DNA from 4 places in the Dietzia sp. Alg238-R159 genome. Region 2 is predicted to be linked to each of the others. Evidence: riboswitches for the same ligand, from Rfam matches in the RefSeq annotation. Region 2 holds a riboswitch; each other region holds the start of a gene.

Region 1 (5,671 bases), on a different contig from region 2:
GGTTGTAGCGCTCGACCTTGCCGTTGGTCTGCGGGCGGTACGGGCGGGTTCGCTTGTGCTTGATCTCCGGGCCGAGGGCGTCGGCGAAGGTGTGGGAGCGGTAGCAGGAGCCGTTGTCGGTCAGGACCCGGCGCACGGTGATCCCGGCGTCGGTGAAGAAGGCGTGGGCCCGGTGCCAGAATCCGGCGGCGGTCTCTTTGCGCTCGTCTTCTAGGAGCTCGCTGTAGGCCAGACGCGAGTGGTCGTCGACGGCATTGTGGATGTACCAGTAGCCCATCCCGCGTTTGCGGTCACGCTTGCCCTTGGCGCGGCCCAAGATCTTGTGTCCGCCGCCGTCGGGGATGCGGCCGAGCTTCTTGATGTCCACATGCACCAGATCGCCCGGCGCCTCGTGCTCGTAGCGATGCGGGCGCCGTGTGTGTGCCCTGACCGGGGCGCCGGTGGCCGGGTCGGTGAACGCCAACCTGACGCAGCCGTAGCGGGACAGGATCTTGTGCACCGTGGACGGTTGCATGCCCAGGTGATAGGCGATCCGGGCCGGGCCCCACCGGCGGGATACGCGCAGACCGAGCACGCGGCGTTCCCGCCGACGCGGCGTCTGGGTCGGGCTGTGGTGCGGGCGGCTGGAGCGGTCGACCATGCCGGCCTTGCCGTACTCGCGATACCGGTTCACCCACTTGCGCACGGTGCCCACCGAGACGTTGAACCGCTCGGCGGCGCGGAGACGAGTCCAGCCGTCCTCGACGACACACCGAGCCAGACGCAGTCTTCCCGTCGGAGTCAGCGGGGCGTTAGCGTGGGACATGAAGACCTCCGTTGTGGATGTGTTCGCTTGGTCGCTTTCACACCTCACACGGAGGTCTTCCTCATGTCATCCCGCCATGCCGACCGGAGACACAACGTCCGTGGTCAGTACAGCTAGGCGACAACGGGCTCGGGTAGACGTCCGTCCGAAGAATGTATGAGGGAGTGGAATAAGGGGGCTCGTACAGTGGGGACACAGACAAAACTGCAGCTGAGAGCTCGGGGATCGGGCCGAGCATGGCTGTTGGGCCCGGCCCTAGTCGCGGGTGTGGCCTACCTTGACCCTGGAAATGTTGCCGTCAACATGTCTGCCGGGGCTCAGTTCGGGTACTTGTTGGTATGGGTGCTTGTTGCGGCGAACGCAGCGGCGTGGCTGGTCCAGTACCTTTCGGCCAAGCTCGGGTTGGTTACTGGGTCGAGCATGGCTGAGCTTCTCGGTCAGCGCATCGCCAACCGGGCATGGCGTGTCCTGTATGGGTTGCAGGCCCAATGCGTCGCGATCGCTACCGATGTCGCTGAAGTCATCGGGGGCGCCGTCGCGCTGTGGATCTTGTTCGATGTCCCCCTTGTCGCCGGTGCTGTTATCACGGGAGTCATCTCCACAGGGCTTCTCTTGCTGCAAGCTCAACGTGGAGCGAGAACGTTTGAGTTCGCGATCATCGGCCTCATGCTCGTGATCGTCATCGGGTTCTGTTACGGCCTGTTCATTGCTCCGCCCGAGCCTGGTGCAGTACTAGGTGGCATGATCCCCCGCTTCGACGGCGCCCAATCGGTGTTGCTGGCAGCAAGTATTCTCGGGGCAACGGTCATGCCGCACGCAATCTACGCGCACTCCTCACTCGCCCGTGACAGGTTCGGTACAGAGAGGACCTACCCGCTTTCCCGGTTAATCAGGGCAACTCGGGTAGATGTGACTATCGCGTTGACGATCGCCGGGTCAGTGAACCTAGTGATGCTGCTTGTGGCGGCATCAGTGCTCCCCGGAGTGGCGGGCACTGAGACTATTGAAGGGGCTCACGCTGCGATCGAGAACACCCTCGGCACGACAGCCAGTCTTATGTTCGCAATCGCGCTATTGGCTTCAGGGCTCGCATCAACTGCCGTTGGCGCCTACGCGGGCAGCGACATCATGGGGGGCCTGTTTCGTACCCGGATGAAACTCCTCACCCGCAGGCTCATCACCATTATCCCATCCATTATTGTGCTAGCAGCCGGGGTTGATCCCACGTACGCGCTGATTCTGAGCCAGGTAATTCTGTCGTTTGGCATCCCGTTTGCGCTGGTGCCATTGGTGTGGCTCACTTCCCGAAAATCCCTCATGGGCGCCTCGGTCAATGCGCGCGAAACAACATTCCTGGGCTGGGCGATCGCTGCTGTAATCATTGCTTTGAATGTCGCGCTGGTGGCTCTCGAGACGGGAATTGCCTGAGTTACACCACCCTATGGTGCACCATTGTTGCTGCGGCATGTTGCACCGTCCGGAGGGGCTCCGCGTGGTGCGAACGCGTGGTATGAAACACGAGTCTCGACAACGGTCCGCAGGTGGCGACCTGCTCCACCATTCCGTCATTTCCCTGCGGTCAAGGTGGCGCAAGCAACGAAGCGCAGGCCCGAGATCCACCCACGCGCAGGTCGCGCTGGGGTTGACCGATACGAATGTGGGGAACGGTTCGGTGGGGTACAGAGTTCGCGCGATCGGAAACTCGACACCATTAGCTTGTCATAAGATAAATTATCGGCGCGTTCAACGTGCAGGTCAGAGGCGGTGCCTGACGCCCCCAAACTGTGATAAGGTTTTAGGGTTAAGATAGCGATCTACGCGTCCGCGCGCGGCACGGCGTCCCCTGCGCATCGGGCTTCCACACCAGCTGGCGGACGACGTCCGGACGCCGTGCCCAAGGCGATCCGACCGGTTTCGCGGGCGATCGACTCGGGCCTCGTGCCCCTCGGCTCAGCGCTGGGGGGAGCTCAGACCGCAGCCGATCAGCCGACACGTGGTGAGCATAGAACACACCCTGATGTCGGCTCGCTGCTGCAGATGCCTACCCGAGCGAGGGACGCGGACGAGGTCACGCGGACGGAGCGTCTATGGGAGGTGAGTTCTCCTGGGCGGCGGGGGTTAGGATCTGCTCAGCTGCGGTGTTCGGGAACCCGGTGTGAGACCGGGGCGGCCCTCGCCACTGTGAACGGACGATGCTGCTGGTCCTTTATGTCACTGCTCGCACGCGTTGTGTGGGTGGGAAGGCGGATCGGCGGCGATCCGGTGCGTCCCTGACGGGGGTCTGCCGGTGGAGTCCGCGAGCCAGGAGACCGGCCGTAGCTTCCACCACAAGTGCCCGCGAGGTGACGGGCAGAGAGGTTCGAAGAAGTGCATATTGCAGAGGGTTTCCTTCCCACGGCCCATGCCGTGGCATGGACGGCCGTCGCGGCGCCGTTCGTGATCCACGGCGCGCGCGAGGCCATCAGGACCGTCCGTCAGACACCGGAGGCGGGCGTCCTGCTCGGCGTGGCCGGGGCGTTCACGTTCGTCATGTCTGCCATCAAGCTCCCGTCGGTGACGGGCTCGAGCTCGCATCCCACCGGGACCGGGCTGGGCACGATCATCTTCCGTCCCCCCGTTATGGCCTTCGTCGCCACCGTGGTGTTGATCTTCCAGGCGTTGCTGCTGGCACATGGCGGCATCACCACGCTCGGCGCAAACGTGTTCTCCATGGGAATCGCTGGACCGTGGGTCGCCTACGGTGCGTTCGTCCTGTGCCGACGGGTCACGGTGCCGCTGCTCGGCGCGGTCTTCGTCGCCGCGTTCCTGGCGGACCTGGTGACGTATCTCGTCACCAGCGCGCAGCTCGCCCTGGCGTTCCCGAGCGCCGAACACGGCCTGTGGCACTCGATGGCCGAGTTCCTGGCCGTCTTCGCGATCACCCAGATCCCACTGGCTGTTGTTGAGGCACTGATCGTGGTGGTGATCGTCAGCGTGCTGCTGCGAATCGCCTCCCGTGAGCTCAACCTAGTGGGCTTCTTTCGCAGGGCGCGGCTGGGCGGGGCGGGAAGCTTCGCCGGTCTCGGGGACAGTGGCGACCGGGTTGAGAGCACGGAGTCGGTGCGATGAGCGGGATGAAGCATCTCAGCGTGTGGGTGCTGATGGGAATGGTCGCCGCGGCGTTCGCAGTCGCTGTGTTTTCCCTGGTCTACGGCGCAGGGGCGGGTGGCGAGTTCGAGGGCGCGGACGGGCAGGCGGAAGGAACCATCAGCGAGATCGCTCCCGGCTATGAGCCGTGGTTCGAGCCGCTTCTGCCCGAGCTGCCGGGGGAGGTCGAATCGGGAGTGTTCGCCCTGCAAGCCGGGATCGGCGGCGGGATTGTGGGATACGGACTCGGCGTCTTGCGGACACGCAGCAGACAGCAGCGCGACCAGGCGAAGGCGACGACCCCAGGCCCGACCGGGCACTAGGTGAACCCGCTCGAACTCGCGGCGTCCCACAACCGCTGGACGGACCTCCCGGTAGCGGAGAAACTGCTGCTCTTCGGCGGTCTGCTGGTGGCAGCACTGCTCGTGCCGCCACCAGTGGGCCACGCCGCGATCCTGGCCGTCTGTTGCCTGTGCGCGCTGGCGCTGGCACGCGTCCCCGCCAGGATCTACCTCGCGGCGCTGCTCGCCCCCGTTGCATTCCTCGTCCTGGGCACCGGTCCCCTCGTGCTGGACGTAGTGGGCTGGCGACTGGTGGTGGATCCGTCCGGGGTCGATACCGCCTGGCGGACGGTGAGCCGGGCCATCGCCGCGACGGCCGCCACCATCACCCTGGCGTGCACCACGCCCGTCGCCGACCTCTTGGCCGCCGGCCGGCGGGCCGGACTGCCCGCCCCGCTGGCGCATATCGTGGACACCACCTACCGACTCATCGGCCTACTGCTCGACTCCACCCGCACGCTGCGACATGCCCACGACCTCAGACTCGGGCAACGCACCGCCCAAGCCGCGATCACCTCTATCGGAACGCAGTTCGCCTCCGTCTTCGTCCTGTCGATCAGGCGGGCACGGGCGATCGACGACGCCATGGCCATGCGCGCCGAACGCGGCCACACCGAAGTTCTCACCGAAGCGACTCCAGTTTCGGCCGCCCGCGTGCTCGTGATTTGCCTGGTTCTCGTGTCTGTGTTGCTACTGGGGGTGATGACGTGACGATCTTGGCGCTGCGCGGTGCCCGGTTTGGCTACCGACGTCTCGACGCCGCCGACGACCACCCCCACACCGTGTTCGACGGCGCCGATCTGACGATCTCCGCCGGGGCGAAAGTGGCGCTTCTCGGCGGAAACGGCAGTGGTAAGACCACCTTGATGCGGCTGCTCGTGGGCCTGAACCGCCTCGAGGCCGGGGACCTGGAGCTGGACGGGGAACAGGTCCGGGACCGCCGCGCCGACCGCACACGCCTGCGGCAATCGGTGCAGATGGTGCTCCAGGAACCCGACGACCAGATCTTCGCCACGACCGTGCGGGCCGACGTCTCCTTCGGCCCCGTGAACCTCGGATTGGACCGCGACGAGGTGGCACACCGGGTCGACCAGACGCTGGCAGCGCTGGGAATCACTGACCTCGCCGACCGCGTCCCCCACCATCTGTCTTTCGGGCAACGCAAAAAAGTGGCCCTGGCGGGTGCGCTGGCAATGCGGCCCCGCGTCCTGCTCCTCGACGAACCGACCGCCGGCCTCGACCCGATCTCTTGCAGCGAGCTCCTCGCAGCGCTCGAAGGTCTATGCAGCGCGGGGACCGCGATCGTCATGGCTACTCACGACGTCGACCTGGCCTGGGCCTGGGCGGACGAAGCAGTAGTCCTGTCGAACGGAACCCTCACCCGAGGCCCGGCGCACCG
Region 2 (5,671 bases):
GTGCTGGTGTACGGCGGTCCCGGTCCGGGACGCCCGCCACCGGGACGCGGTGGCGGGGCCGGTCCGGGCCGGGACCATCCCCTGGCCCACGTCGCGGCGCGCGGCGAGCCACAGCGCGGCCGCGGCGAGCCCGGCCGCGGCGACGACGGCGACGAACAGGGGCACCACGGAGGACTCGCCGAACGGCCGGGTCAGGCCGTGCCAGCCCAGCGGCGAGGCCCAGCTCAACCAGTTGCGGTTGACGTCGCCGATCCCGCGGGTGATCAGGGTCAGTCCGGCCACGGACATCGCCGCCGCCCACACGGTCCGGCTGTGGGCGAACACCTGCGCGAGGACGGCGGTGCCGGCCGCGTACACCCAGCCGGCGGCGACGATGGAGGCCACGTACAGCGCCGCGCCCGCGCGGTCGAGGTCGACGGTGAGGGTCGCCGCCCACAGCGCAAGGCCGAGGACGGTGAAGACCCCGACGACGACGACGAGGGCGGCCGCCGTCGGGGCGAGCCGGCCGACCCGGCCCGCCAGGAGCAGTTCGGACCGTCCGGACTCCTCCTCCTTGCGGGTGGCGCGCGCGGTCAGGGCGATCGCCATGACGGGGATGCCGAAGGCGACCATGAACGAGTACTCGTTCATCATCACGCCGCCGAGGGTGTCGAGCCCGGCCACCCGGCCGGTGAGCATGATCATCGACTCGCCGACCGAGGCGCCGTACGTGGCGAGTTCCTGCGGGGTGTCGTAGAGGGCTGCGATCGACAGCCCGGTGACGAGGTACAGCGCGGCCAGGCCGAGGACCCAGGCGGCCGCGGCCCGCCACCCGGTGCGCAGGGCGATGCGTGCCAGCAGGCCGGTGCCGGCGAACGGCGAGGTCATCGCCGGTCCCCTGTCCGCTCCTCGCCCCCGGTGGCCGCACCGGCACCGGAGTAGGCGTTGAGGAACAGGTCGTCCAGGCTGGGGGGGCTCGCGGTGAGCGTGTGGATGCCGGCCGCGTGAAGGAGGCCGGTGACCTCGCCGAGCCTAGGGGCCGGCACGTGGCAGCGGACCTCGAACCGACCGTCGGCGGCCTTCTCGATCCGCAGGCCGTCGACCCCCGTCACGCGCCCGAGTGAACCCGGATCGGCGTCGGTGACGGCGTGGACCTCGGTCGTCGTGTGACGCCGCAGATCGGCCAGCGTCCCCGAGGTGACGGTGCGGCCGTCGCGGATGATGCTCACGCGGTCGGCGAGGGTCTCGACCTCGCCCATGATGTGGCTGGACAGCAGCACGGTGGCGCCGCCATCGACGGCCTCGCGGACGCACTCCTGGAACGTCTGCTCCATGAGCGGGTCCAGGCCGGACGTGGGCTCGTCCAGCACGAGCAGTTCGGCGTCGGAGGCCAGCGCGGCGATCAGCGACACCTTCTGTCGGTTGCCCTTGGAGTAGTCACGTGTGCGTTTGGTCGGGTCCAACCGGAAACGTTCGATCAGCTCGTCCCGACGGCCCGGGTCCAGTCCCCCGAGCGCCCGGCCGAGCAGGTCGATGCACTGGCCGCCCGTCAGCCGCGGCCACAGGGTCACCTCGCCGGGGACGTAGGCGAGCCGGGCGTGGAGTTCGACCGCGTCGCGCCACGGGTCGCCGCCGAACACCGTCGCCCGCCCGGAGTCGGCGCGCATGAGCCCGAGCAGGATCCGGATGGTGGTGGACTTGCCCGACCCGTTGGGTCCGAGGAACCCGTGGACCTCGCCGCGGCGCACGTCCAGGTCCAGCTCATCCAGGGCCCGGGCGCGGCCGAAGGTCTTGACCAGGCCCTCGACCCGCACCACGCTCTCGTGTTCTGAACGCATGATCAGCTCCTTCGTCCGATTACCCCGATCATCCCAGGGATCTGCGTCACAATGTGGCCATGCGCTCTCCCATGTCCGGCCACCGAGTCTTTTCCCCGTCGATCCCGGATCGCCTGACCAAAGCCGTCATGACCGCTGCCGGGTGCCTGCCCGGCCCGCTACTCCGACTCGTGGGCGGGACCCCGCGACGGATGGACGGCCAGGTCCTCGACCCGCACTTCCAGGCCGGGCTCCGGGTCATCTCGATGACGTCCGAGGGCGAATACGAGGATCTGACCGTCGAGAAGGCACGTTCGGCCGTCGAGCGGTCGGCGTTCACCGTCTCGGGGAAGAAGATCGACCTCGCCGTCGTCACCGACATCGTCCTCCCGCTCGGCGGCACCGACCCGGACCGGGCCGACCTGCCCGCGCGCCTGTACTCGCCGGTCCACGGTGACGAGACGCTGCCCGCACTGGTGTTCTTCCACGGCGGCGGCTGGGTGCTCGGCAGCGTCGACTCGCACGACGCGACCTGCCGCTACATCGCCAAGACGGGCCGGCTCAAGGTGATCAGCGTGGACTACCGGCTGGCACCCGAGTTCCGGTTCCCCACCGCGGTCGAGGACGCGATCGCCGCGTTCCGGTACGTCCGCGACCACGCCGACGAACTCGGCGTGGACCCGACGCGCATCGCGGTGGGCGGTGACAGCGCCGGTGGCAACCTGGCGGCGGTGGTCTGCCAGCAGACGCGCGACGCCGGAGAGAAGATGCCGGACTTCCAACTGCTGTTCGTCCCCGCCACCAACATGTCCGCGCGGACCCGCTCGTACGAGCTGTTCGGCGACGGCTTCTTCCTCACCCGGGCCAACATGGACTGGTACGAGGAGACCTACATCCGGTCCGACGAGGACCGGCTTGACCCCCGCGCCTCCCCCCTGCTTGCGGAGGACTTCTCGGGACTGCCGCCCGCCCACGTGGCCACGGGCGGGTTCGACCCGCTGCGCGACGAGGGCGAGGCCTACGCCCGGAAGATGGCCGATGCCGGTGTCCCGGTCTCGCTGCGCCGCCACGAGACACTGGTCCACCCGTTCGTCAACGCCGTCGGGGCCACCCCGCTCGCGCGCTCGGCGCTGTCCGAGGCGGTGGGCGCGATGCGGATGGGGCTGGCGTACTGACCCTGGAGCGCGTGTTACCTTGTGATCGCCAGCGAGACCGATCGGTCGCGGGAATCCGGTGCGAATCCGGAGCTGACGCGCAGCGGTGAGGGTGATGGCGGGGCACGGTGCCACTGGGCCGCACGGTCTGGGAAGGCGCTTCCGTCCAGGTGATCCCGAGTCCGAATACCGGCTGGCCCTCGCGGTGACAACCGCCAGGTCATCACCGGGCTTCGCGTTCCAGGCCCGCGACCTCGGAGCACACCCATGCGTTCGTCCACCCTGGTCGCCCTCGCCGGCGTCACCCTTCTCACCCTGACCTCCTGCACCGCCCACGACCCGGCCGCGATCGCCGGCCCGGGCACCGATCCGATCGAGAACTGCGGGGAGCAGGTGCAGCTCGACGCCCCGCCCGAACGGGTCGTCTCGCTCAACCAGGGCTCCACCGAGATCCTGTACGCCCTCGGCCTCGGCGACCGGATGGTCGGCACCGCCACCTGGACAGACCCGGTCCTACCCGAGTTCTCCGAGGTGAACAGGTCTGTCCCCCGCCTGGCCGACAACGCGCCGTCGATGGAGGCCGTCCTGGACGTGGAGCCGGACTTCGTCACCGCCTCCTTCGGCAGCACCCTCGGCGAGGGCGGGGTCGCCGCCCGCGAGCAGTTCCACGAACTCGGCGTGGGTACGTACCTCTCCCCCACCGACTGTGTGGGCAAGGTCGCCGACTCCGGGGACGGCGTCCGCGAGACCCCACTGACCCCGGACCTGCTCTACCGCGAGATCACCGAGCTCGCGACGATCTTCGACGTGGAGCAGGCCGGTGACGAGCTGGTGGCGGACCTGCAGCGCCGGCTCGACGAGGCCGTCGAGAGCGTCGACGCCCGCGGGATCTCCGCGATGTACTGGTTCGCCAACTCCGAGTCCCCGTACCTGGCCGGCTGCTGCGGTGCCCCCGGCCTCATCTCGACCACCCTGGGCCTGGAGAACGTCTTCGACGACACCACCCAGGAGTGGCCGCAGATCAGCTGGGAGGTCGTGGCCGAGCGCGACCCGGACGTGATCGTCGTGGGCGACCTGACCCGCAAGAGCCAGACCGCCGAGACCGCGGGGGCCAAGATCGCCTACCTCGAGTCCAACCCCGTCACCCGGGAGATGGCGGCGGTCCGGGAGAAGCGGTTCATCGACATCACCGGTGCCGAGATGAACCCGTCGCTGCGCACGATCTACGGGGTGGAGACCGTCGCGGCGGGGCTCACCGAGCTGGGACTCGCCGAGCCGGGCCCGGTCGGCGCCCCGGACCCGGCCAACTGACCCGATGACCCTCGCACCCGAGAGGACCACCGCCCCGGTGGTCCCGGCGCCACCGCGCCGGCGGCCGGCTCTGCGGCGACCGTCCGCACTGGTCACCCTATGGCTCGGTGGCCTGGGGCTGCTGGCGGTGTCGACGGCGCTCGTCATCACCATCGGCCCGTCCGGACTCACCGCCACCGACGTCGTCCAGTCCGCCCTGGCCCGCCTCACCGGTTCCGACTCCGGGCTCACGCGGATCCAGGAGGGGATCATCTGGAACCTGCGGCTTCCGCGCACCCTCATGGCGGCCCTGGCCGGGGCGGGGCTCGCATTGTGCGGCGTCATCCTGCAGTCGCTGCTGCGCAACCCCCTGGCCGACCCGTACATCCTCGGCATCTCCTCCGGCGCCTCGACCGGGGCGGTCCTCGTGGTGGTGCTCGGGGTCGGCGCGGGCGCGGTCGGGCTCACCACGGGGGCGTTCGTCGGAGCGCTCGCCGCGTTCGGCTTCGTCCTGGTCCTGGCCTTCGCGTCCGGCGGCACCACCGACCGGGTGGTGCTGGCGGGGGTCGCGGCGACTCAGCTGTTCTCCGCGGTGACCTCGTTCGTCGTCTACATCGCCGCCGACGCCGAGCAGACCCGCGGCGTGCTGTTCTGGCTGCTGGGCTCGCTGGCGTCCGTCCGCTGGTCGGACGTGGCGGTGTGCGGCGTCGTGGTCCTGCTCGGGCTGGTGGCGTGCCTGCTGCACACCTCCAGCCTCGACGCGTTCACCTTCGGCCAGGACGCCGCGGCCGCCCTCGGCGTCAACGTGGCCCGCACGCGGCTGGTGCTCATGGTGGTGACGGCGCTCGTCACGGCCGTCATCGTGAGCACCTGCGGGGCGATCGGCTTCGTGGGTCTGGTGCTGCCGCACGCCGCGCGGGCCCTGGTCGGGGGCCGGCACCGGGTCCTCGTCCCGACCGCGGCGCTGATGGGCGCCGTGTTCGTCGTGTGGATCGACGCCGTCTCCCGCACCGTGATCGCGCCCCAGGAGTTGCCGATCGGGGTGGCGACCGCACTCATCGGCGTCCCGGCCTTCGTCGGGCTCCTCCTGCGACGGGGACACGGCCGATGACCGCCGCCCCGTCGACGCTCGAGGCGCGCTGTGTCTCGTGGTCCGTGCGCGGCCGGACCATCCTCGACGACGTCACCGTAGCTCCCGCCCCCGGCACGATGGTCGGGGTGCTGGGGCCGAACGGGTCCGGCAAGTCGACGCTCCTGCGCATCCTGACGGGCCTGCTCCGGCCCGATACCGGATCGGTGCACCTCGACGGCACGGACATCCGGTCGATCCCCCGCAAACGCCTGTCCCGGCGCGTGGCCCTGGTGGCGCAGGAGGCGACCACCGACCAGAACCCCACGGTCCGGGAGGTCATCGAACTCGGCCGCATCCCC
Region 3 (5,671 bases), on a different contig from region 2:
TTGGTGGTGTCGACGATTGGCGATTGCACGGTCTCCCGTCGGTCGTCGGGGCTCCGAAGGACCCACAGGGCCCACGCCCAGAACGCGACGTAGAGATCTCTTGCGGACTTTAGATCTGCGCGTTTGTCAGCTGGGGTCGCGTCGACGACTTGCTGCATCAGCGCATCGGCGAAGACATCCCACCCGCCTTCTGACTTTTTCACTCTTTCCCATGGCGGGTTTCCGAGCACGACGAGTATCTCCTCGCCGGTCTTCACCCAGTCAGCGCGTTCACGCTCGGCCAATATCTCATCACCCGCTGGTCCGAACCCTGACAGCGGCAGCTCGCCTGATTCCGGCGTGGCAAGAGTGTCGGCCAGATAGATGGGAAGTCGAGTCGTTGGGGAGGCCCCGTGTGCGGACAGCAAGGCTTCCAGCCGTTGATGAGCGATGGTGTAGGGCCCTGGGAACAACTCGAACGCTGACGTCCGTTCGGTCAGGACCTCCTTGACCACTTGATCAGTCGGAAGTCCGGCCTTTTCCGCTTCGAGCGCCACCTCGTTCGCGAGCCCCAGCAAAAATGTCCCGGTGCCCGTGGCCGGGTCTAGGAACCGGGCGGCCTCGTCCAAAATGCCTGCGCGTTTTCCTAGAGAACTACGCAGGAGCTCATCGGTTCCAGAGACGATCTGCTGCACGACTTCTACAGGCGTGTAGTAAACACCATTCGCCTCGCGGGCCGCTTGGTCGTACTTCCGAAAAAACGGCTCGTACGCATGAACTATCGGATCAGGAAGATACTTCCTTCGGCGACTCGATTGTCCGCCGATCTCGAAAAGGTCCAAGGGGATAAGGTTGACCGTTCGACATAGTTCTTCAAGAAGGGACTCAAGGGTCGGTATGCGAGATTGCGGAGACCACAAGATCGCAAGACACTGGGATAGCAGCGGATGAAGTCCGACTTTCAGTCCGACCTGATGCTGCAAGCTGATCGTTGCACCAGATTCGAGTCGCCAGAGCAATGCGCCGAACGCTGCAATCTGAACATAGGAATCAACGAACTTTTCCCAGGTGAACGGCTGACCGTTTCGGTAAAGAAGCGCCTGGAAATCTGCGCGAAGCTGGTTCAAATGTGTGCCCGCACCTGACGGCCCCACCTCGATGAGCGCGAGCTTCAACGCCTTGGCTCTTGAGGCCAGCGCACTAACAGCCGTGTCGGTCGTCTCGTAGAATCCCAGTTTAAAGGTTAGAAACAAGGAAAGGAGAGTTTGCAGCTCGTCGATCCTGCCCGGGTCGATCATGGGGATTGTGTCGGCGGTAAACAGCTGCGAATCGAACGTAACGGTCTTTATCTTCCTGGAGTCCTGATAGAGCTCCCACTGCCACCCGTTCGTCAGAATGATGTTGTGCAGGCCGGCCACGAACAACTCTCGCTGCCTCTTGTCGTGGCCCTTCAAGGACCGAAGGTCCTTGCCAACTACGGCCTTAAACTCAACCCAGCCGAGTAGCCCCTCGGGCGCATCAACTCGGAAGTCAGGAACGCCAAAGCCTGTGCTTGTTTGCTGCGAAAGGTGAAGAGTGTGCACGCTCTCACCGGAGAACGCTTTCGTGAGGAAGTTGTCCAGCTTCCCGGTGACGCTTAGCTCGAAAGACGCTCCAGCAACCCCCAGCGTTGTCCGGCATTCGGCTACAAAGTGATCAAACAGAGCTGCCAAGTCTCCCAGCGACACTTCGACTCCTTCTGCCGCAAGCGGCACCACGCTGTAGGAAGCTTCCTCACCCGCAACAGTGCCATCTGCAAGATCCCCAACCTCGTCGGCCGCGCCGAAGGGTGTTCGAATCAGAAGGCCCCGCGGGCAAGTTCGTTGGTCATCTACAGAGGTGCCGATAATGTTGGATTATGTGGAACTGTAGTCACAACTCTGGCGCCGTCCGAGTTCAAGCCCCTCCGAATTGATCGGCGGCACTCCGCCGCTTCGCCTCCCGCTCCGGGCTCGACGCGTACAGCCACGACTCAGCCTCGCCCGGCCTGACCAGCGCGCGGCCGACCAGGATCACAGCAGCCTGCCTCAGTCCGGCAGCCTCGACCGCGTCCGCGATGTCAGCGAGAGTGCCGCGCAGCTCCACGCGGTGCGGGCGGCTCGCGTTGGCGACCACCGCCACCGGGCAGTCGTCACCGTGCGTGGGAACCAAACGCTCCGCGAGCTCGCGAATCCGGGTGATCGCCAGGTGCAACACGAGCGTCGCGCCGGTGGAGGCGAAATTCTCCAACGACTCAGTCGACGGCATCGCCGTCGACCGAGCCTGGACACGGGTGAGCACCACCGACTGCACCACCTCGGGAACTGTGAGCTCCACCCCCAACTCGGCGGCTGCGGCGGCATAGGCCGGAACACCAGGAACCACGTCCCACGGCACGCTGGCCGCGTCGAGGCGGCGAGTTTGCTCGGCGAGAGCCGAGTACAGCGACGGGTCGCCGGAACACAGCCGGACCACCTCGAGTCCCTTGGCATGGGCGGCGACGATCTCCGCGATGATCCCGTCCAGGTCCAGGTGCTGGGTGTCCACCAACCGGGTGCCCGGCCGACAGTGCGTGAGAACACCATCATCGAGGTAGGTCCCCGCGTAGAGGCAGACGTCGGCCGCGGCCAGCGCCGCGGCCGCCCGCAGGGTGAGCAGGTCCGCGGCGCCGGGCCCGGCTCCCACGAAGTGAACGGTCACGAAGTTTCCCCTGTCTCCTGGACACCAGTCGCGTGCGAGCGAGGCCTCACGGCGGCCCATTGCACCACGGCCCGCGTCGGCGCCCAGCCGGTGAACCTGCCGATCGAATCTGTCTGCTCGACCTGCAGCCGGGTGAGCTCCCCGCCGAATTCGGCGCGGGCGTCGATCAGTGCGCGCTCGGTCTCCAGCGTCACCGCGTGCGCGACCAGCCGGCCGCCCGGCGCCAGCGCGTCCCAACACTGTCGAAGCAGGCCAGGGGCCGTGCCGCCCCCGCCGATGAACACCGCGTCCGGCCGCGGCAGACCGTCCAGAGCCTGGGGCGCCCGGCCGTGGACGATCTTCAGCGCGGGCACCCCGAGGGCGGCCGCGTTGCGCTCGATCCGCGCGGCCCGCCCGGGATCGGCCTCCACAGCGACAGCCCGACACGACGGGTGGGCGCGCATCCACTCGATGCCCACCGACCCGGCGCCGGCGCCCACGTCCCAGAGGAGCTCGCCCGCCGCAGGCGCGAGTCGGGACAGGGCCGAGGCGCGCAGGTCGCGGCGGGTGAGCTGGCCGTCGTTCTCGAAGGCGTCGTCGGGCAATCCCGGCGCCAACCCGAGTGGGCGGGCGGAGGGGTCGGCCACGCACTCGATGGCCAACACGTGCAGGGCGGGGGCCTCGCGGTCGGCAGCCCAGTCGCGTGCCGGGCATCTGAAACGCGCTTCGGCCGGGCCCCCGAGATCGGACAGAACCGTCAGCGAGCTTCTCCCGAAGCCGGCGCCGTCAAGTACCGCGGCGACCTCTCCCGGCGTGTCCCGGTCGGCTGAGAGCACCAGCACCCGCCGCCCCGGCGCCAGCTCCCGGGGCAGCGCGCGGTGGTCACGCAGCACCACCACGGACTCGGCCGGCCACCGCATCCTGGCGCGGGCCAGCGCGACCGAGGACACCGCCGGGAGCACCTCCACCGCGTCCACGCCGACTACATCGATCAGGGTGGTGCCGATCCCGGCAACCAGCGGATCACCCGAGGCCAGGGCCACGATCGACCGCCCGCGGAACCGCTCGAGCAGCTCCGGCAACCCGTCCCGCAGCGGCCGCGGCCACGGCACCCGTTCGGCCGTCACGTCGCCCGGAATCATCGCCACATGACGCTCACCGCCGAGCACCACCTCGGCGCCCAGGACGGCGCGACGGCGGGCCTCGTCGAGCCCCGCCCACCCGTCGCCGCCGATGCCGACGACCACCACCCGTGCATTCATGACGCGGAACCCTACCGCGACACCTGAGGCGCCCCGGGACAGGCCGTTGGGCTAGCCTGAAGCACCACACAACCGAACAGACCCCACAGCACGAGGTGCCCCACGACCCGCCACAGGCGGAGCGGAGGGGAGAATCAGGGAAGCCGGTGAGAATCCGGCACAGGGCCCGCTACGGTAACCCGGCCTCTCAGACGATCGCGCCCCGCGCGCACGTCCGAGATGAGCCGGGAAGTCCGGAGACCGGCCTCGCGCTGACCAGCCTGGCAGACGAGAGCGGGAGCCCCCATGCCACTGCACTACCCCTTCAGCGCTGTCGTCGGTTCCGACGACATGTCGCTGGCCCTGACCCTGACCGCGGTGTCCCCGGCGGTCGGCGGCGTGCTGATCCGCGGCGAGAAGGGCACGGCCAAGTCCACGATGGTCCGCGCCCTCACCGGGATCCTGCCGGAGGTCGAGGTCGTCACCGGCGACCGGTTCTCCTCCGCACCTGACGACCGCGGTTCCGAGACCCCGGACGGGCGTATCCCCCACGACGCGCCCACCGAGCAGCGGCCGGTCCGCCTGGTCGAGCTGCCGATCGGGGTGTCCGAGGACCGCATCACCGGATCACTACACCTGGAGAGTGCGCTCGCCGACGGTGTGACCGTGTTCCAACCTGGCCTGCTCGCCCGCGCGCACCGCGGACTGCTCTACGTGGACGAGGTCAACCTGCTCCACGACCACGTGGTGGACCTGCTGCTCGACGCCGCCGCGATGGGCCGGGTGACCGTGGAGCGCGACGGCATCTCGGTGGAGCACGCCGCGCGCTTCGTGCTGATCGGCACCATGAACCCCGAGGAGGGCGAGCTCCGGCCGCAGCTGCTGGACCGCTTCGGCCTCACCGTGGAGGTGGCCGCGCCCCGGGACCCGGAACTGCGCGCCGAGGTGGTGCGCCGCCGGATCGCGTTCGAGGCCGACCCGGCGGGGTTCGTCGCCGCCCACGCCGCCGACGAGGCCGCAGTGCGCGAGCGGATCGCCGCCGCGCGGCGCGTGCTCGACCGGGTGACGCTGACCCCCTGGGCGCTGTCGACCATCGCCCGGGTGTGTGCGGGCTTCGACGTGGACGGCATGCGCGCCGACATCGTCACCGCCCGCACCGCCGCCGCCCATGCCGCATGGCAGGGCCGGACCCGGATCACCCGCGAGGACATCCGCGTCGCCGCGCGCATGGCACTGCCCCACCGCCGCCGTCGTGCCCCGTTCGATGCGCCGGGCCTCGACGAGGACCTGTTGGAACGGCTCCTGGGCGACGACGACGAGCCCGATCCCGACCCCCGGGACGAGACCGCGCCGGCCGACGACGCCGAACAGTCGGAGTCCGCAGACGAGTCCGCGTCGGCAGACACCCCGGACGCCGAGTCGACCCCGGCGCGGGCCTCGGCCGAGCACGCCGGGCACGAGCACTCGCCCGAGCAGACCGAGCAGACCGAGGACAGCCCCGGCGCTGGCGACGACTCCGGCACCGCGGGCCCGGACCAGGCGGGCGGCCGATCGAACGACGACGCCGACGGCCGAGCCGACGAGCAGCCCGGCGATCAGGCCGGGGATGACTCCACCGGCGACGCTGCCGGGCCCGACGCACCCGGGCCCACCCCGCCCGAGCCAGGCACGGTCACCGCGGCCGCCGCGCCGTACCGCACCCGCCTGCTCGCCGTCGCCGGTACCGGCCAGGGCGCTGCCGGCCGCCGGTCGAG
Region 4 (5,671 bases), on a different contig from region 2:
ATGAAGAACGACTCGCTGCCCTACCCCGCGGACGGACTGCCCGTCTCGCTCCGGCCGCTGGCACGCGTCGCCGCGAACTGACCCGCCGCCCGCCCCGCCTCCGCCGTCCAGAGGATTTCGCCTGTATCGCCCGAGTGGGTCTGAGCGAAATCCTCTGCTCGGCGATGATGCCGCGACGGCGGGGGGGCGGGACGGCCAGCGTGTCGGCCGGCGGGACGGCCAGCGTGGCGGCGGCCAGCGTGGCGGCGGCCAGCGTGGCGGCCGGCGTGGCGGCCGGCGGGACGGTTGGCACCGAGCAGCCAGTAGCGCAGAAGCAGGGCCCGGGGGCGGTCATACCGCAATCCCGGGCCCTCCGCTGGCCGACGACGCGTTCCCGCGTTCGACCTTCCGCCTGCCTAGTTCTCCAGGGCGTTCACCACGGTGAGTTCGCCGTCGGAATGCGAGACGCGGATGCGCTTCTTGTCGAGCTTGCCGACGGAGGTCTTGGGGATCTCGTGGACGAACGCGAACTTCTCGGGCACCTGCCACTTGGCCATCCGTTCGGCCAGGTGATCGCGCAGCTCCTCGACGCTCGGGTCGGGCACACCGTCCTTGACGACGATGGTGGCCAGCGGCCGCTCGTCCCACTTGGGGTCGGGGACACCGATCACGGCGGCCTCCGCCACGGACGGGTGCTCGAGGAGGTAGTTCTCCACCTCGACGGACGAGATCCACTCGCCACCGGACTTGATGATGTCCTTCGCGCGGTCGGTGAGCTGCAGGAACGCCTCGGGCTTGATATACCCCACGTCGCCGGTGCGCAGCCAGCCGTCGTCGAAGGAGTCCGAGGCGTCCACCTTGTAGTAACTGCCGGTGATCCACGGGCCGCGGACCTCCAGCTCGCCGACGGACTCGCCGTCCCATGGCAGGGCCTGGCCGGAATCGTCGACGATACGGGCCTTCACGCCGGCGATGAGTCGGCCCTGCGTCATGCGGAGCTCGAACTGCTTCTCCTCCGGCAGGGAGGCCTTCGGGCGGGACAGGGTGCCGATGGGCGAGGTCTCGGTCATGCCCCACGCGTGGACGATGTTGATCCCGTATTTGTCCCGGAACTTGCGGATCAGCTCCGGCGGGCACGAGCTGCCGCCCACGACGACCGCACGGAAGCTCGACATGTCGATGGGGTGGTCCACGCTGTACGCGTCCACTGCCTGCCAGATCGTGGGGACGGCGGCGGCCAGCGTCGGACGCTCGGAGGCGATCATCGCGGCCAGCGGCTCGGGCTGTAGGAAACGCTCCGGCATGAGCAGCGAGGCGCCCACCATGAACGCGGCGTACGGCAGGCCCCACGACATGGCGTGGAACATCGGCACGATCGCCAGCACGTTGTCGTCGAGCGAGATGTCCATGCCGTCGGACATGCACACCTGCATCGAGTGGAGGTAGATCGACCGGTGCGAGTAGACGACGCCCTTCGGGTCGCCGGTGGTGCCCGAGGTGTAGGCCATCGCGGCGCCGGAGTTCTCGTCGACCTCCGGCCAATCGAACTCGGTGGGCTGGGCGGCGAGGAGCGCGTCGTAGTCGTGCACCTGGATGCCCTCGGGAGCCTCGAGGTTCGCGGCGCCCCCACCGGTGACGATGACGTGCTCGACCGTCGAGAACCGGGGCAGGAGCGGCTGCAGGAGCGGGACGAGGCTCGGGTCGACGATCACGACCTTGTCCTCTGCGTGGTTGGCCACGAACTCGAGCTGGTCCGGGAACAGCCGGATGTTCAGCGGATGCAGCACGGCGCCCATGGACGGGATCGCGAGGTAGGCCTCCAAGTGCTCGGAGTTGTTCCACTGGAATGTGGCGACCCGCTGGTCACCGTCGACCCCCAGGGAACGCAGCGCGTTGGCCAGCTGCGCGGCGTGCTTGCCCAGATCGCCGTAGGTGATCTTCCGTGGTCCCTGATCGGTCCAGGTGGTGACGACCGCATCGGAGTGGACGGTCGCACCGAACTGCAGGATCGTGCTGATGTTCAACTGCTCCGGCATCATCGTGCTCTTCATGAGGGGCTCCTTGATCGAGGGGTGGCGTCTGTCACTCTCGTGTCGAGACTACCTGACGTCCATGACGTCCTTGGGCCGTGTGGGCGATCACCCGTCGAGGTCGTCGAAGACGGTCTGGACGGTCCTCGTCGCCGCGAGGGCCGCCGGCGCGCCGCAGTACTCCGAGGCGTGGATGACCGCCTCGGTGATCTCCTCGCGGGTCAACCCGTTGGTCAACCCGCCGCGTACATGCCCCGCCGGCTCGGCGTCCGCGCGCAGTGCCACGAGCATCCCGATATTAAGCAGGCTGCGATCCCGTCGGTCCAACCCGGGCCGGTTCCAGATGTTGCCCCACACGTTCTCTGCGACCACGTGCTGGATCGCCTCCGACTCCGTCCCGACAGCCCGGTCCATGGCCCGGTCGACGAAGTCGTCGCTCATCACCTCGCGCCTGGTCGCGAAACCCTGCTCGCGCAGATCCGCGGCCGAAGGCCCCTCGCCTGCAGAACTCGTCGTCGTCGTCATCTCCACGGTCCTCTCCCACTGCCGACAGGTATCGCGATCCATCCTCCCCGACCGTCGTCACCAGCTCCGCGTGACCTCGCCCCGCCCCGGCCAGGCGCGGGGACGGCTCGGACAGGGGCGACAGCGGATGTATGGGATGGGCGGACGCGACGACGGGTGGGATACCCTCGACGGGTCCGGCCACCAGCGTCGGACCCCGCGGCAACTCGGCGGAAGTCGGTGCGAATCCGACGCTGTCCCGCAACTGTGATCCCGTCTCAGGACGGGCGAGCCAGGTCGGCCGGTTCCGCGGCAGCCGTACGTACTGACCTCGGACGAAGGACGGTCGCGTGCAGCGGCCCAGGCCGCGGCCCGAGCTGTTTTCTTCCTCCGAATCACGGAGGATGCCATGCACCATCCACGAGCCCGCTCGCTGCTGCTCGCCCCCCTGGCCGCCCTGGCGCTGGTCGCCTCCGCGTGCAGCGGCAGCGGCACCGGCGGCGACGAGCCGGCCCCGGCCGACCAGACCTCCGCCGCGGCGGAGGAACCGCAGGCGATCGTGTCGCTGGCCCCCACCACCACCGAGATGCTCTACGCCGTCGGCGCCGGGGACAGCGTCGTGGCGGTCGACGAGCGGTCCGACTTCCCCTCCGACGCCCCGGTCACCGACCTGTCCGGCTACACGCCCAACCTCGAGGCGATCCTGGGATACGCGCCGGACCTCGTCGTGCTCACCGACGACACCGGGGACATCGTGGCCGGCCTCGAACGCTCCGGCGTCGAGGTGCTGCAGCTGCCCGCCGCGCAGACCCTCGACGACACCTACACCCAGCTCGAGCAGGTCGGGGCGGCCACCGGGCACATCGGCGAGGCCGCCGAACTCGTGTCGCGGATGCAGAGCGAGATCGACGAGATCGTCGCCTCGGTGCCGGAGCGCGAGACCCCGCTGACGTACTTCCACGAGCTCGACGACACCTACTACACCGTCACCGACGACACCTACGTCGGGGAGATCTACTCCCTGTTCGGCCTAACCTCGATCGCCACCGGCGACGACCCCTACCCGCAGCTGTCCGAGGAACTCATCCTCGAGGCCGACCCGGACCTCGTGTTCCTCGCCGACGGCCAGTGCTGCGGCATCACCCCGGAGGTCGTGGCCGAGCGGCCGGGTTGGGACGGACTCACCGCCGTGCGCGACGGGCGCGTCCACGTGGTCGACGAGGACCTGTCCAGCCGGTGGGGCCCGCGCGTGGTCGACTTCATGCGCGAGGTCGCCGCGATCGTCACCGCGGTGCCCGACGCCGCGCCGGAGACCGCGGAGAGCCCCGCGAACCAGCCCGCCTCGTGACCCGCCCGTCGCCCCGCCGCGCCCTCGTGCTGGGCGGGGCGACGCTGTTGCTGGCCGCGGCGGTCCTGCTCGGCACCCTCATCGGCCCGGCCGGCCTCACCCCGGGCGGCGTGGTGCTCGAACTGGTGGGCCGGCTGCCGCTCGTCGACATCAACTCGGGGTTCACCGAACGTCAGCAGGTCATCCTCTGGGAGATCCGCATCCCACGCGTGGTGCTGGGCGCGATCGTCGGCGCGATGCTCGCGATCGCCGGGGCCACCTACCAGGGCGTGTTCCGCAACCCGCTCGCCGACCCGTACCTGCTCGGGGTGTCCAGCGGGGCGGGGCTGGGCGCCACCCTGGCGATCGTCGTGGGCGGCGCGATGGGCTCGGCGATGGTGCCGCCCGCCGCGTTCGCCGGCGGCATGATCGCGGTGCTGGCCACCTACACGCTGGGCCGCAGTGTCGGCGGTGGACGCAGCGAGGTGGTCATCATCCTCGCCGGCGTCGCCGTGGCGGCGTTCGCCAGCGCCATCCAGACGTTCTTCATGCAGCGCCACGACGAGACCCTGCGGCAGGTGTACTCGTGGACGCTCGGCCGCCTCACGACCAGCGGCTGGACCGACGTGCAGACGGTGCTGCCGTACGTGCTCGTGGCGGTGGCCGTGATCGCCCTGTTCCGCCGCACCCTCGACGTGATGGCGGTCGGGGACGCCGAGGCCGCGACGCTGGGGATCGCCCCGGCGCGGGTGCGCCTGGTCCTCATCAGCGTGGCCACCCTCGGCACGGCGGCGGTGGTGTCCGTGTCGGGCCTGATCGGGTTCGTGGGCATCGTCATCCCGCACGCCGTGCGGATGCTCATCGGGCCGGGGCACCGCCTGCTGCTGCCGGTGTCGCTGCTGGTAGGCGCGGCGTTCCTCATCCTGGCCGACGTCGTCGCCCGCACCGCGATGAGCCCGGCCGAGCTGCCCATCGGAGTGGTCACCGCCGCGATCGGCGCCCCGTTCTTCCTCATCGTCCTGCGCCGCAGCCGGGGGCACATATGACCGCCACACCACCGGCGTCACCCGCGGCGGCCGCGTCACCCGCGCCGGTCGCCCTGGCCTGCCGCGACCTGCGCGTCACCCGGGACCGCACGGCCATCCTCCACGGCGTCGACCTCGCCGTGGACGCCGGCTCGTGGGTGTCCCTGGTGGGCCCCAACGGCTCCGGCAAGACGACCCTGCTGTTCGCGCTCGCCGGGCTCATCCCCGCCGCCGGTCACATCGAGGTCGATGGGCTGACCCCGCGCCGCGCGGGTCGCCGCAGGGTGGCACGGACCGTGGCGATGATGCCGCAGCGCCCGGTCGTCCCCGAGGGGGTCACGGCGCGCGAACTCATCGGGCTCGGCCGCACCCCGCACATCGGCCGGTTCGGCACCGAGAGCGCCGACGACCACGAGGTCGTCGACCGCGTCATCAATCGCCTGGACCTGCACGACCTGGCCTCGCGCACCGCCACGACGCTGTCCGGCGGTGAGCTGCAGCGGGTGGTGTTGGGCCGCTCGCTGGCCCAGGAACCGCGGGTCCTGCTGCTCGACGAGCCCACCAGCGCGCTGGACATCGGCCACCAGCAGCAGGTGCTCGACCTGGTGGACTCCATGCGCCGCGAGACCGGCCTGACCGTCGTGGCGGCGATGCACGACCTCACCTCCGCCGCCCACTACGGGCAGCGGCTGGTGTTGCTCGACCGGGGCCGTGTGGTGGCCGACGGCCGGCCCGAGGAGGTCCTCACCGTCGAGCGGGTGGCGCAGGTCTACGACGCGCGCGTGGAGGTCCTCGACCGCCGCGAC

The links. Region 2 has a riboswitch for cobalamin ahead of G6R20_RS12125 (ABC transporter substrate-binding protein). Riboswitches for the same ligand answer to the same signal wherever they lie in the genome.
Region 1: it holds a riboswitch for cobalamin, as region 2 does, so the genes downstream of both, G6R20_RS17905 (energy-coupling factor ABC transporter permease) here and G6R20_RS12125 (ABC transporter substrate-binding protein) in region 2, are expected to answer to the same signal.
Region 3: it holds a riboswitch for cobalamin, as region 2 does, so the genes downstream of both, G6R20_RS17685 (magnesium chelatase subunit D family protein) here and G6R20_RS12125 (ABC transporter substrate-binding protein) in region 2, are expected to answer to the same signal.
Region 4: it holds a riboswitch for cobalamin, as region 2 does, so the genes downstream of both, G6R20_RS15715 (ABC transporter substrate-binding protein) here and G6R20_RS12125 (ABC transporter substrate-binding protein) in region 2, are expected to answer to the same signal.

Annotation. Positions count from the first base shown of each region.
Region 1 covers NZ_UNRI01000017.1:12,794-18,464, forward strand. Annotated here, with positions in the region: gene G6R20_RS17895 (IS481 family transposase) at 1-805, opposite strand, end outside; gene G6R20_RS17900 (Nramp family divalent metal transporter) at 992-2,233, shown strand; cobalamin riboswitch at 2,925-3,138, shown strand; gene G6R20_RS17905 (energy-coupling factor ABC transporter permease) at 3,173-3,913, shown strand; gene G6R20_RS17910 (energy-coupling factor ABC transporter substrate-binding protein) at 3,910-4,254, shown strand; gene cbiQ (cobalt ECF transporter T component CbiQ) at 4,255-4,983, shown strand; gene G6R20_RS17920 (ABC transporter ATP-binding protein) at 4,980-5,671, shown strand, end outside.
Region 2 covers NZ_UNRI01000004.1:224,566-230,236, forward strand. Annotated here, with positions in the region: gene G6R20_RS12110 (hypothetical protein) at 1-867, opposite strand, end outside; gene G6R20_RS12115 (ABC transporter ATP-binding protein) at 864-1,817, opposite strand; gene G6R20_RS12120 (alpha/beta hydrolase) at 1,877-2,971, shown strand; cobalamin riboswitch at 2,984-3,163, shown strand; gene G6R20_RS12125 (ABC transporter substrate-binding protein) at 3,218-4,261, shown strand; gene G6R20_RS12130 (iron chelate uptake ABC transporter family permease subunit) at 4,266-5,351, shown strand; gene G6R20_RS12135 (ABC transporter ATP-binding protein) at 5,348-5,671, shown strand, end outside.
Region 3 covers NZ_UNRI01000015.1:6,556-12,226, forward strand. Annotated here, with positions in the region: gene G6R20_RS17670 (type ISP restriction/modification enzyme) at 1-1,706, opposite strand, end outside; gene G6R20_RS17675 (SAM-dependent methyltransferase) at 1,915-2,697, opposite strand; gene cbiE (precorrin-6y C5,15-methyltransferase (decarboxylating) subunit CbiE) at 2,694-3,938, opposite strand; cobalamin riboswitch at 4,015-4,202, shown strand; gene G6R20_RS17685 (magnesium chelatase subunit D family protein) at 4,224-5,671, shown strand, end outside.
Region 4 covers NZ_UNRI01000008.1:113,366-119,036, reverse strand. Annotated here, with positions in the region: gene G6R20_RS15730 (cytochrome P450) at 1-81, shown strand, start outside; gene G6R20_RS15725 (long-chain fatty acid--CoA ligase) at 396-2,030, opposite strand; gene G6R20_RS15720 (carboxymuconolactone decarboxylase family protein) at 2,118-2,534, opposite strand; cobalamin riboswitch at 2,690-2,834, shown strand; gene G6R20_RS15715 (ABC transporter substrate-binding protein) at 2,923-3,861, shown strand; gene G6R20_RS15710 (iron ABC transporter permease) at 3,858-4,886, shown strand; gene G6R20_RS15705 (ABC transporter ATP-binding protein) at 4,883-5,671, shown strand, end outside.